DNA from 2 places in the Paenibacillus sp. FSL K6-1558 genome. Region 1 is predicted to be linked to the other one. Evidence: riboswitches for the same ligand, from Rfam matches in the RefSeq annotation. Region 1 holds a riboswitch; the other holds the start of a gene.
What was found. Region 1 has a riboswitch for thiamine pyrophosphate ahead of thiC (phosphomethylpyrimidine synthase ThiC). Riboswitches for the same ligand answer to the same signal wherever they lie in the genome.

Region 2: another riboswitch for thiamine pyrophosphate. It lies ahead of thiM (hydroxyethylthiazole kinase); the one in region 1 lies ahead of thiC (phosphomethylpyrimidine synthase ThiC).

What each region holds. Positions count from the first base shown of each region.
Region 1 is NZ_JBBOCV010000001.1:4,511,214-4,516,532, forward strand. It holds gene MHI38_RS19675 (alpha/beta hydrolase) at 1-759, opposite strand, end outside; gene MHI38_RS19680 (IclR family transcriptional regulator) at 1,183-1,926, shown strand; TPP riboswitch at 2,088-2,201, shown strand; gene thiC (phosphomethylpyrimidine synthase ThiC) at 2,598-4,421, shown strand; gene MHI38_RS19690 (hypothetical protein) at 4,500-4,943, opposite strand; gene MHI38_RS19695 (aspartate/glutamate racemase family protein) at 5,048-5,319, opposite strand, start outside.
Region 2 is NZ_JBBOCV010000001.1:4,801,641-4,806,959, forward strand. It holds gene thiE (thiamine phosphate synthase) at 37-702, opposite strand; gene thiD (bifunctional hydroxymethylpyrimidine kinase/phosphomethylpyrimidine kinase) at 702-1,514, opposite strand; gene thiM (hydroxyethylthiazole kinase) at 1,514-2,323, opposite strand; TPP riboswitch at 2,480-2,582, opposite strand; gene MHI38_RS20835 (radical SAM/SPASM domain-containing protein) at 2,812-3,693, shown strand; gene MHI38_RS20840 (S-layer homology domain-containing protein) at 3,943-5,319, shown strand, end outside.

The DNA.
Region 1 (5,319 bases):
CGGGATTTGCTGCAAGCCGGTACCGTTCAAGATCGGGAAGAGCAACTTCATAATCTCGAGCGTAGGCTGACGCGGCAGATTGATCTGATTATGAATGTTGTGGTACAGCGTATCCGGCTCCAGCAGGAATGTACTGTCCAGAATCATGGCATCCACTTCTTTGGTTAGCAGTCCGGTTTGCAGAGCCGTGCCTGCTCCCATGGAAAATCCCCAGACGACCAGCTCCTGTGCTCCGCGCTGTTTAGCAAACTGAATAGCTCCCAGCAATTGCTGAGACTCAGCCTTACCACCTGTTGCTACCGCTCGGTTGACCTGAGAGGCAAAGCCGTAATCGAACATCACCACATTAAACCCGAGCTGGTGCGCGTAATGGGCGAGGTCATACATAGGCACCCAGGTTTCCTCCCGATTGGCTCCATAACCGTGGCTGAAGATGATGGTTTTGCCCGTATCGGTATTCGCAGGGATATACCAGCCTTGCATGGTTCTGCTACCGTCGGCCGCAGGGAATGTAATGTCCTCATATTTCATGTTTTTGGCCTGCATCGGGTTCGAAAACACCGGTGCGACCGTAGGGTTGGAGAGCACCCAAGCAATATAACCGTGTAAGGCAATAAAACAAAACAACAGAAAAAATACAACGGAGAGCAGCAACGCTACGACAATATGTTTGAACCGAATCAGCCTCGGTGACAACGAAGAGGGCAGATCGGACACTTTGGTATGCAGCGGGGCTTCGCTCTGGGATGTCGGATACATGCACGCCCCTCCTTTGAGTTTCGGTTGAGGATTAATATGGACAAGATCATAACGATATGAAAAATAGCATATAGGTACTTTTTAGCACGTATTCATGAAGATGGCATCCTAATGCTAAAGTCACGCTTTTGATATTTTATCTGAATTGGTTTCTATCTTTATCGTATGTCCCGATATAGTCAAAGTCAATTGATTGGAGGTATTTGTTACGCAATTGTTATATAGTTCTTAAGATGTAGAGGTAACAATTCCATAGTGTGTAAATTACAGGAGATTACGATGTGCCAATTGGATATCCTTGTTCATTTATTTGTTTTCAGATCATCTTCAAAACGGTTCTTTTTGGTTTACAGATGAGACCGTTTCTCATATAATTTATGTAACCAAGTTTCATGTGATGAAACATGAGGGGGGCATCATGCCATGGAAGACCGCAAGTTAACCGTCCGGGCTGTAGAACGGGCGCTGGATATATTATTATGTTTTACCACGCGCAGTGATCTTGGACTCACCGAAATTGCTAGTCAGATCGGTTTACACAAAAGCACGGTACATCGATTGATGGCTACACTGGAGGATCGGGGGTTCGTAATACGTGATGCGGCAACCGAGAAGTATCGGCTAGGTATTCGAATCTGGGAGCTGTCAGCGCATATGTCACGTAGTGACGATCCTGCAATTTTGCTGTTACCTGCAATGGAGAGGCTGCGTGATCGCTTGGGCGAAACCGTAAGTCTCTACCTTCGTGATGGCGGTGAACGGATTCGGATTCAGGCTGTGCAGAGTGATCAGGCGATTCGGCGGGTTGCACCTGTAGGGGTCAGACTGCCGCTTTCCGTAGGAGCCTCCAGCAAAGTATTAATGGCTTTTGCCGCTGATGAGGATCGGGAGGAACTGATGAACGGCCCGGAATGGCCAGTATTTATCGATCCGGCCGTCTATCTGGCACAGATGGAAGACATTCGAGTGAGTGGCTACGCAACCAGCTATGAGGAACGCGAGCCGGGAGCTGCCGCTGTGTCTGTGCCAATTATGGATCGCAGAGGCAACATTGCAGCAGCGCTTTCCGTGTCTGGACCTGTTAGCAGGCTCTCGCAAGAGACATTACATGAGTACGCGCCTGTGTTGAAAGAAGCAGCTGTACAAATGGGACTTATGTTGCCATAGGGGAAGGCTCTTGCATGAAGTTTTGCTCGAAGGGAATTTCCCCTCTGGAATATTAAGGTTGAATTTAAGCCCAGATTACGCTACTCTGTAATGGACGACCCAGCGGGGTCGGTTGAATGTCATATTTTAAGTTGAACAGCGGCTTGATTGTCGCAATACGTTTACGTTACTGGGGGAGTCCGAATTGTCCGGACTGAGACGGGATCGCATGAGATCCCGGACCCTTTGCACCTGATCTGGATCATACCAGCGTAGGGAAGTAATCGGCCATATGACCACAGACACCACAGACGTTAACCCGGGATCCATGCTGTATTGCAGCAGGTGGCCCTTGTTGCGTGTATGGTGATGGACATTAGTCGGTTCCTTCGGAACCGGCTTTTTTTATTTACAGCGGCAAGCAGAGATTCAGTTGTTGTGTTTCACCTTGGAAGTGACAGCACAATAATTGCGGCATATATGCCTGGACTTCTAAGAGAAGTGATCTCGTGTTTCGTGTTCATGCTGATTGTACATAAAAGTTGTCTTTTGGATCATTCTAGCTGCTTATGCAGGGTCAATCCTGCTGTGCTTCTGTGCTCTGCTTTTTCCAGACAGGTGTGGTAAGTCAAAGCTGTCACATTGGTGGACGATATGGGCAAATGAAGATCACAGAGGAGGAAACAGGAGACATGAATACAGGTAACCAAAAGGAGCAACAGACGGGAATAGAGGAAACAGGGCGCGATGGTCATCCGGTGGAAAAGAAAACCGGAGCGGCTGGAGGGGTACAACCCTTCCCGGGCAGCCGCAAAGTCTACATTCAGGGCTCACGACCGGACATTGCTGTACCGGAGCGTGAAATTGCCCTTCATGATACGAATACTCCCCAAGGGGTGGAGCATAATGAGCCGCTGCGTGTCTACGATACGAGCGGCCCGATGACCGATCCCGAATTCCAGATGGATATTCGGAAGGGATTACCTGCGCTCCGAAATCACTGGATTATGGAGCGCGGTGACGTTGAAGCATATGAGGGCCGCGCAGTGAAGCCGGAGGATAACGGATTGAAGGCGGGAGGACGGAGAGCCGGGGCAGAGGAGTACCCGGGATTCCGCGGTCAACCGCTACGTGCTCAGGCTGGACGCTCTGTCACACAGATGCATTATGCAAGGCAGGGCTTGATTACGCCCGAGATGGAGTACGCCGCTATTCGTGAAGGCGTAGAGCCTGAATTCGTGCGGCAGGAGCTGGCGAGCGGCCGGGCTATTCTTCCATCCAACATCAATCACCCGGAGAGTGAGCCGATGCTGATTGGGCGTCATTTTCACGTGAAGATCAACGCCAACATAGGTAATTCCGCTGTATCTTCCTCTATCGAGGAGGAGGTGGAGAAGATGACCTGGGCTGTTCGCTGGGGATCGGATACGGTAATGGATCTCTCCACGGGCAAAGACATTCATACCACACGGGAATGGATCATCCGTAACTCCCCAGTGCCGATTGGTACGGTGCCGCTCTATCAGGCGCTGGAGAAGGTAAATGGCGAGGCGGAGGCCCTCACTTGGGAGTTGTACCGGGATACGCTGATTGAACAGGCGGAGCAGGGCGTGGACTATTTTACAATTCATGCGGGTGTGTTGCTCCGATATATTCCGATGACAGCGAAACGGATGACGGGAATAGTGTCTAGAGGTGGGTCCATTATGGCGGCGTGGTGCCTGGCACATCATCAGGAGAACTTTTTGTACACCCATTTTGAAGAAATCTGCGAGATTATGAAAAGGTATGACGTTGCTTTCTCCCTCGGGGACGGACTGCGTCCAGGTAGCATCTACGATGCCAACGATGAAGCACAGATGGCGGAGCTCGCCACACTTGGGGAATTAACGCAGATTGCATGGAAGCATGATGTGCAGGTGATGATTGAAGGGCCGGGGCATGTGCCGATGCACAAGATCAAGGAGAATGTGGATTTGCAGATGGAGATCTGCCAGGAAGCGCCGTTTTATACGCTCGGGCCACTGACCACAGACATCGCACCGGGATATGATCATATTACGTCTGCGATTGGGGCGGCGATGATTGGCTGGTTTGGTACGTCTATGCTCTGCTATGTCACTCCAAAGGAGCATCTGGGGCTTCCGAACAAGGATGATGTACGTGAAGGGGTTATCGCTTATAAAATAGCTGCCCATGCCGCAGACCTAGCCAAAGGCCACCCACGCGCTCAGCGCCGGGATGATGCACTGTCGAAGGCACGCTTCGAGTTCCGCTGGAGAGATCAGTTTAACCTGTCACTTGACCCGGAACGGGCACTGTCTTACCACGATGAGACGTTACCCGCAGAAGGGGCGAAGGAAGCACATTTCTGTTCCATGTGCGGACCGAAGTTCTGCAGTATGCGCATCACGCAGGACATCCGTGCCTTTGCCGCAGATCGCGGCCTGAACGATGATGAAGCAGTAGCCGCCGGGATGCAGGCGAAGGCAGAGGAGTATCGGGGGCGGTCGTAAGCTTCCGCAACCGAAAAAGTGACCCGACAGGACTGAAGTGCCTGAGCTTGGGTCACTTTTTTATGTTTAAGTTGAAGGTTACTCGTAATATCCTTTTGCATAGACGGCTGCCGTTGAGAAGCAGAGATGTTTCATTTCATCCTGCTGATTTTCGGGCGGCATCTCCAGGAACCACGGCTCCTTCATATCCTCTCGGGTCATGGGTACCGGACGCCACAGGATCAAACCGATCTGATCGAACTGGAAACTGCAACCAAGCTCGGGATCTTCACGGTCATATGGCGCAATAGCGTCCAACTGCGGTATCAAAATGTCAGCCTCGGTGCCAAGCAGATCAAGTTCTCCCAACATACACTTATACTCATCACTTTCATGAAATTCAATAAAATGTACTTTGCCTTGAGTATCATATTCCACGTTGGGATCAAAGCCGAAAGCTTCCGTTTGTTCAACTTCATTTTGTGTCATGCCTAAACGGATCCCCCCGATGGATTGACCTGGTTCTACAGTGAGATGTTTCATGGTTACATTCCCTCCAAAATAAAAAGTTTACATAGTTGTGGCTGACCACCCTTGTCATGAAGCAGGGTACCGCGTACTAGAAACTGCAAACAGTGCGAAAATGCTTATACTTTTTTCGTGATACCGATATCCCGCTCCAGATTCGCGCCTAATAATGAAAGCGGCGTATAGATGGTCATACTTGTATCGGAAGATGCCTGCTCAGCGGCAGGAGCCATGGAGAGCTGAGCAGCGACAAGACAAGTATCCTTGCGTTCAAGAGCAAGCTGCTGCAATGCTTCTTCTAACGCGGTGATGTAGCCTTCCTGGTCACCTCGCATGATCATGTCGAATAGACCAGGGAGCAACACGGATTCAAGCTCAGGCTTGTCCTTTC
Region 2 (5,319 bases), 290 kb from region 1:
GGTTGCGGCCTTTGCATTATCGGGCAGGGAGCATGGCTATGCCTGCTTCCTGCGGGTGATCGCAGCGAGCTGTGCAGTCGCCGCGTGCACATCGGCCGCGCCCGCGATGGCGGAGATGACGGCTACGCCGTCGGCTCCAGCCGCCATCACGGCGGCCGCGGTATCGGGCGTAATGCCGCCGATACCGACCACCGGAACTGCGATGCCTGCGGCGCGCAGTTCCGCAACCCCGGCGGGGCCCAGCACAGCGTGGGCATCCGCTTTGGAGCGCGTCGGGTACATCGGCCCGACGCCAAGATAGTCTGCGCCCGCCTGCACGGCACGGCGGGCTTCAAGGGCGGAGTGGGCGGATACGCCAAGCATCCGCCCTTCTCCAATGCGGGCGCGTACCAGCGCCGCGTCCGCATCGTCCTGGCCGACGTGCACACCGTCGGCCTCCACCGCCACAGCCAGCTCCACATCATCGTTCACGATGAACGGTATCCCGTGCTGGCTGCACACCTCACGAAGCCGCAGCGCAAGCGTTCTGCGGGCTTCGCCTGCCTGTGCACCAGTTCCCTTCTCTCGGAACTGGAACAGCGTGATGCCGCCAGTGATCGCCTGGCGGAGCACCTCCACCGGGTCTCGCGTCGTATTGACGCTACCCATCACCAAATACAACTGCAGCGCACGGCGCACCGCTTCCGCATCCCATCTACGCATCAGCGTTCACCCCGCTGTCTGCGCTGGTACGCAAAGTGATTCGTTGGCCCGTGCCCGGTCCCGAATCCCAGCTCATCTTCAATGGCTGCCTGAATGAATGCTCGCGCGGTCGTAACGGCAGCCAGAATAGGGGCACCCTTCGCCAGTTCCGCCGTAATGGCAGCAGAGAACGTGCAGCCGGTTCCATGGGTATGACGTGTCATAACACGAAGGTTCTCCAAATAATGAAAGGAATGCCCGTCATACAGGACATCGATAACCGTACCGCTTCCCGTATCATGTCCTCCTTTAATCAAGGCATATGTTGAACCCATCTGCACCAATTGCTTTGCGGCTTCCTCGCGCTCACTCAGGTTCCGAATCGAACTCCCGATAAGTAGTTCGGCTTCGGGAATGTTAGGTGTGATAACCAAAGCAAGAGGCAGCAGATCTTCCACAAGTGCTTGCACAGCCTCCTGCTGGAGCAGAGGTGCACCTCCTTTGGCAACCATCACGGGATCAATAACCAGATTTGACCAGTCATATTGCTGACATTTTGCCGCAACAAGACGAATAATCTCGGCACTATACAGCATACCTGTCTTGATGGTACGCGGCTGAAAGTCGACTCCCGTTGAATCAAGTTGCTGGGCAATGCCGTCGTAATCAATCGGAAACACGCCTTGAACCCCTGTAGTGTTCTGAGCGGCGATTGCAGTAATGACCGTCATGCCGTATACACCAAGTTCTTGAAAGGTTTTGAGATCTGCCTGAATTCCTGCACCGCCGCCGTTATCAGACCCGGCAATCGTTAACGCTTGAGCAATATTCATCACACACCTCCACGAATCTGACGGATTTGTGCATGCTCGGAGAACAGCGAAGGTGTAATCTGCGCCAGTTGATTTAACAATTCAATCTGGAAGCTGCCTGGCCCCTGATGAGCCGTTCGTGCTGCAGCCTGTTCAGCGGCTACACCGTAGGTTGAGACAGCTTCCACCACACTGTTCAGCATGTCGCGCCCCGGCTCGGCAATCGCTGCAAAAGCACCAATGACTGAGCTTAGCAGACAGCCTGCCCCGGTAACTTGGGTGAGCAATGCATGTCCGTTGCTTGTGAGGAAAGTATGATATCCGTCTGTAATAATGTCGTACTGGCCCGTAATAACGACAATACAGTCAAGTTGTTGCGCGGCCTTCTCCGCAATGCTAATCCGATCACCCTCGCCAACCCCAGCGTCCACACCTTTGATATTCCATGGCACACCAATGACATGGGCCACTTCGGCGACATTGCCTCTTAATACGGTAAGACGAAGCTCACGAACCAGCATTTGTACCGTATCGGTGCGATATGTCGTGGCTCCTGCACCAACAGGATCAAGGACAACAGGCACATGATGTGCATTGGCTGATTGTCCGGCTAGACGTATCGCTTGAACGACCTTTTCATCCAATGTGCCGATGTTCAGAACCACCGCGCCAGCCATTCGAGCGACGTCAGCGACTTCTTCATGAGCATAGGCCATAAACGGAGAGGCTCCGAGGGCAAGCAGACCATTTGCGGTAAAAGGGGCAACCACAAGGTTGGTAATATTATGAACCAAAGGATTGAGTGAACGTACACGTTCAAGATAAGACATCCAAATGACCTCCTTATTTTCAAATGATGGATATGGTTATGAGCGAGACGACTTGCTGAAATACAAAAAAGCCCCGTCCATTTCCGGAGAAATGAACGGAGCTATACGTTTGAACTGAAGTTGATCCCCATCTAGGATAGAGATCCCCTACTGCCAATAAAAGCCGCTCCACTTCCCTCCGCTGGTATAATCCAGATCAGGTTCAAAGGGTCCGAATCGTCGTATTCGTCTCAGCCGCAAGGCTCCCCCAGTGCAAATGTACAAGATATGCAGTTATGTACTCAGCATATATCCATCTTGACTTAATGTAAATAGGGCGAGGATTTAAGCCTTGAAATGGGGATGAAAAATACACTGGACTTTGTTACTGATCCGCTATTCTGATTTACCTTAGCTCGTGAACCCGATATAATGGGGATTGGCTCATATGGCCGTACTACGAATGAGGGCAGGACCGTTGTTCCTCCCGGCAGAATGGGGACCCTGAGTTGAAAACGTTCAAGAAAGTATATATTGAAATTACGAGCATCTGTAATCTGGCATGCAGCTTTTGTCCACAAACGAAGCGAGCCAAAGGATTCATCGACCCTGAAGTCTTTAATAATATATTGGATCAGATCAAACCACACACAAAACATATTTACCTGCACGTCAAAGGGGAACCGCTGCTTCATCCCAAAATTGACCTGTTGCTGGATATGGCTCATGCCAAGGGATTTAAAGTGAACATTACGACCAACGGTACGCTACTGCCAAAGACACAGCATAAATTATTGGGCAAACCTGCACTGAGACAGATGAATTTCTCGCTGCACAGTTTTGACGGTCATGAGGGTTCTACGGATCGTGACGGATACTTGCATAACATCTTGTCTTTTGTTCGTGAAGCGGTGAAACATAACGTCATTGTCTCGTTCCGACTATGGAATCTGACTCAGGATAACTTCACCAATGCTCAGATGAATCGCAATCGGGAGACGCTTGAGGTGCTGGAAAAGGAATTCAATCTGGACTTCCGTATTGAAGAAAAGGTGGTTGCGGGTAGTGGCGTGAAAATTGCACCCAACGTATACCTGAATCAGGACCATGAATTCCAATGGCCAAGCCTCGATGCACCTGAAGATGACGGCAAAGGTTTTTGTCATGCATTACGCAGTCAGGCAGCTGTGCTGGTTGATGGAACCGTGGTTCCATGCTGTTTGGATGGAGAAGGTGTCATCAACCTTGGAAACATCCATGAAAAGTCTTTTTCCGATATTGTGGACGGAGAGCGTGCGAACAATCTGGTATACGGTTTTTCCAAACGGGAAGCTGTAGAAGAACTTTGCCGCAAGTGCGGATACCGGCAGCGCTTTGGAGCAGGAGCCTAAAATCATACGACAGATAACTCAAGTGTGTTATTCGGTAATATTCCGAGTAGCACATTTTTTTATTTATTATTAGGAAAGAATAGGCACCATTTGATTCATGATTTCAACTATTATGTAAAATGATAGTCTATTAATCTTGTTTTTATAAATATACATGGTATTATTATCCTACTGATTATAAAAGGGGGAGTAGTTCAAAAGTTACACTTTTGTGTTAATAACGGACGTTTAAGAGGAGTGTGTCGAGTTTTGAATTTAAAATGGAAAAAGTTTAATCGAAAGTTGTCAGCAGTACTCTCTACATCATTGATTGCCTCTATGTTTTCTATGCAATTGCTAGCCTCGGCGGAAGTGACCTCATCATCTGTAACGTCGTTTAAGGATGTTGAACAATCGTATGCCAAAACAGAAATTACGAAGTTAATTGAAAAAGGCATTTTATCTGGATTTGCGGATGGAACATTTAAACCCTCAGATTCAGTAACACGTGCTCAATTGGCAAAGATTATGGTGGGTGCGCTTCAATTAAAGCCTGACTCTACTGTAGCTAGTTCCTTTAAAGATGTGGAGCAATCCAAATGGTATGCTGGCTATGTATCTGCACTCGTTCAATCTGGTATTGCCCAAGGAACCTCTAAGGATACGTTTTCTCCAGATAAAAAAGTTACGAGAGAGGAACTGGCTGTATTCTTCGTAAGAGCATTCGGCTGGGAAACAAAGAACGCACCAGCTCAAACAACGAAGCCACAGCTCGCTGATTTGGATAAAGTATCAGACTGGGCGAAGGATTCTGTGTCACTCGCATATCAATCCGGATTTATTAAAGGTATTGTTCAGAAAGACGGAACAACAACGTTTAATCCAACGGGTGTAGCGGATCGACAAGCATTGGCAAGACTTGCTTATGAGTTTGTGATGAATAAGTCTACATATGATAATACTATGATTCCTGCGAAGACAGACGAAGATACAAACAACTCTAACCCCACAAAACCAGAAACAACGAAGCCTTCTGAAAACAGCAATAAAGGTAACAGTAGCAACAATAGCTCTACCGGGGATAATGGAAACAATAACAACACTGGTGGAAATAATGGAGGAGGTCAACAAACTTCCAGCAAAAACCTTACTTCGCCAGGCACATACACTTTGGGTAACGTAACCGGTAATGTCACGATTGGTTCTCAAGGTGTAATTCTGAAAGACACTAAGATCAATGGTAACCTTCAAGTTCTTGAATCTGTAGCTAATGGTGATGTTACACTTGATCATGTTACTGTTACAGGAACAACTAGCATTAAAGGTGGAGGACCCAACAGTATCCATGCACTGAACTCTGTTCTTGCAACTGTAATTGTGGATAAAGCAGATGGAAGTGTTCGTTTGGTTCTGGAAGGTGCGAGTGATGTACAACAGATTGAGATCAAGTCTGGAGCCATCGTAAAGAATGATTCCACAGGTGATGTTGGTCCGATTGAATTGACAGACTCTATTCCACATAATGCTGCGGTAGTGTTGAACGGAACGTTTGACTCTATTATGGTTCATGCAGAGCAGATTTCAGTAGAGTTTGGAGACAACTCCAGCATCGGAAATCTCGAGGTGTTCCAACAAGCGCTGAATACG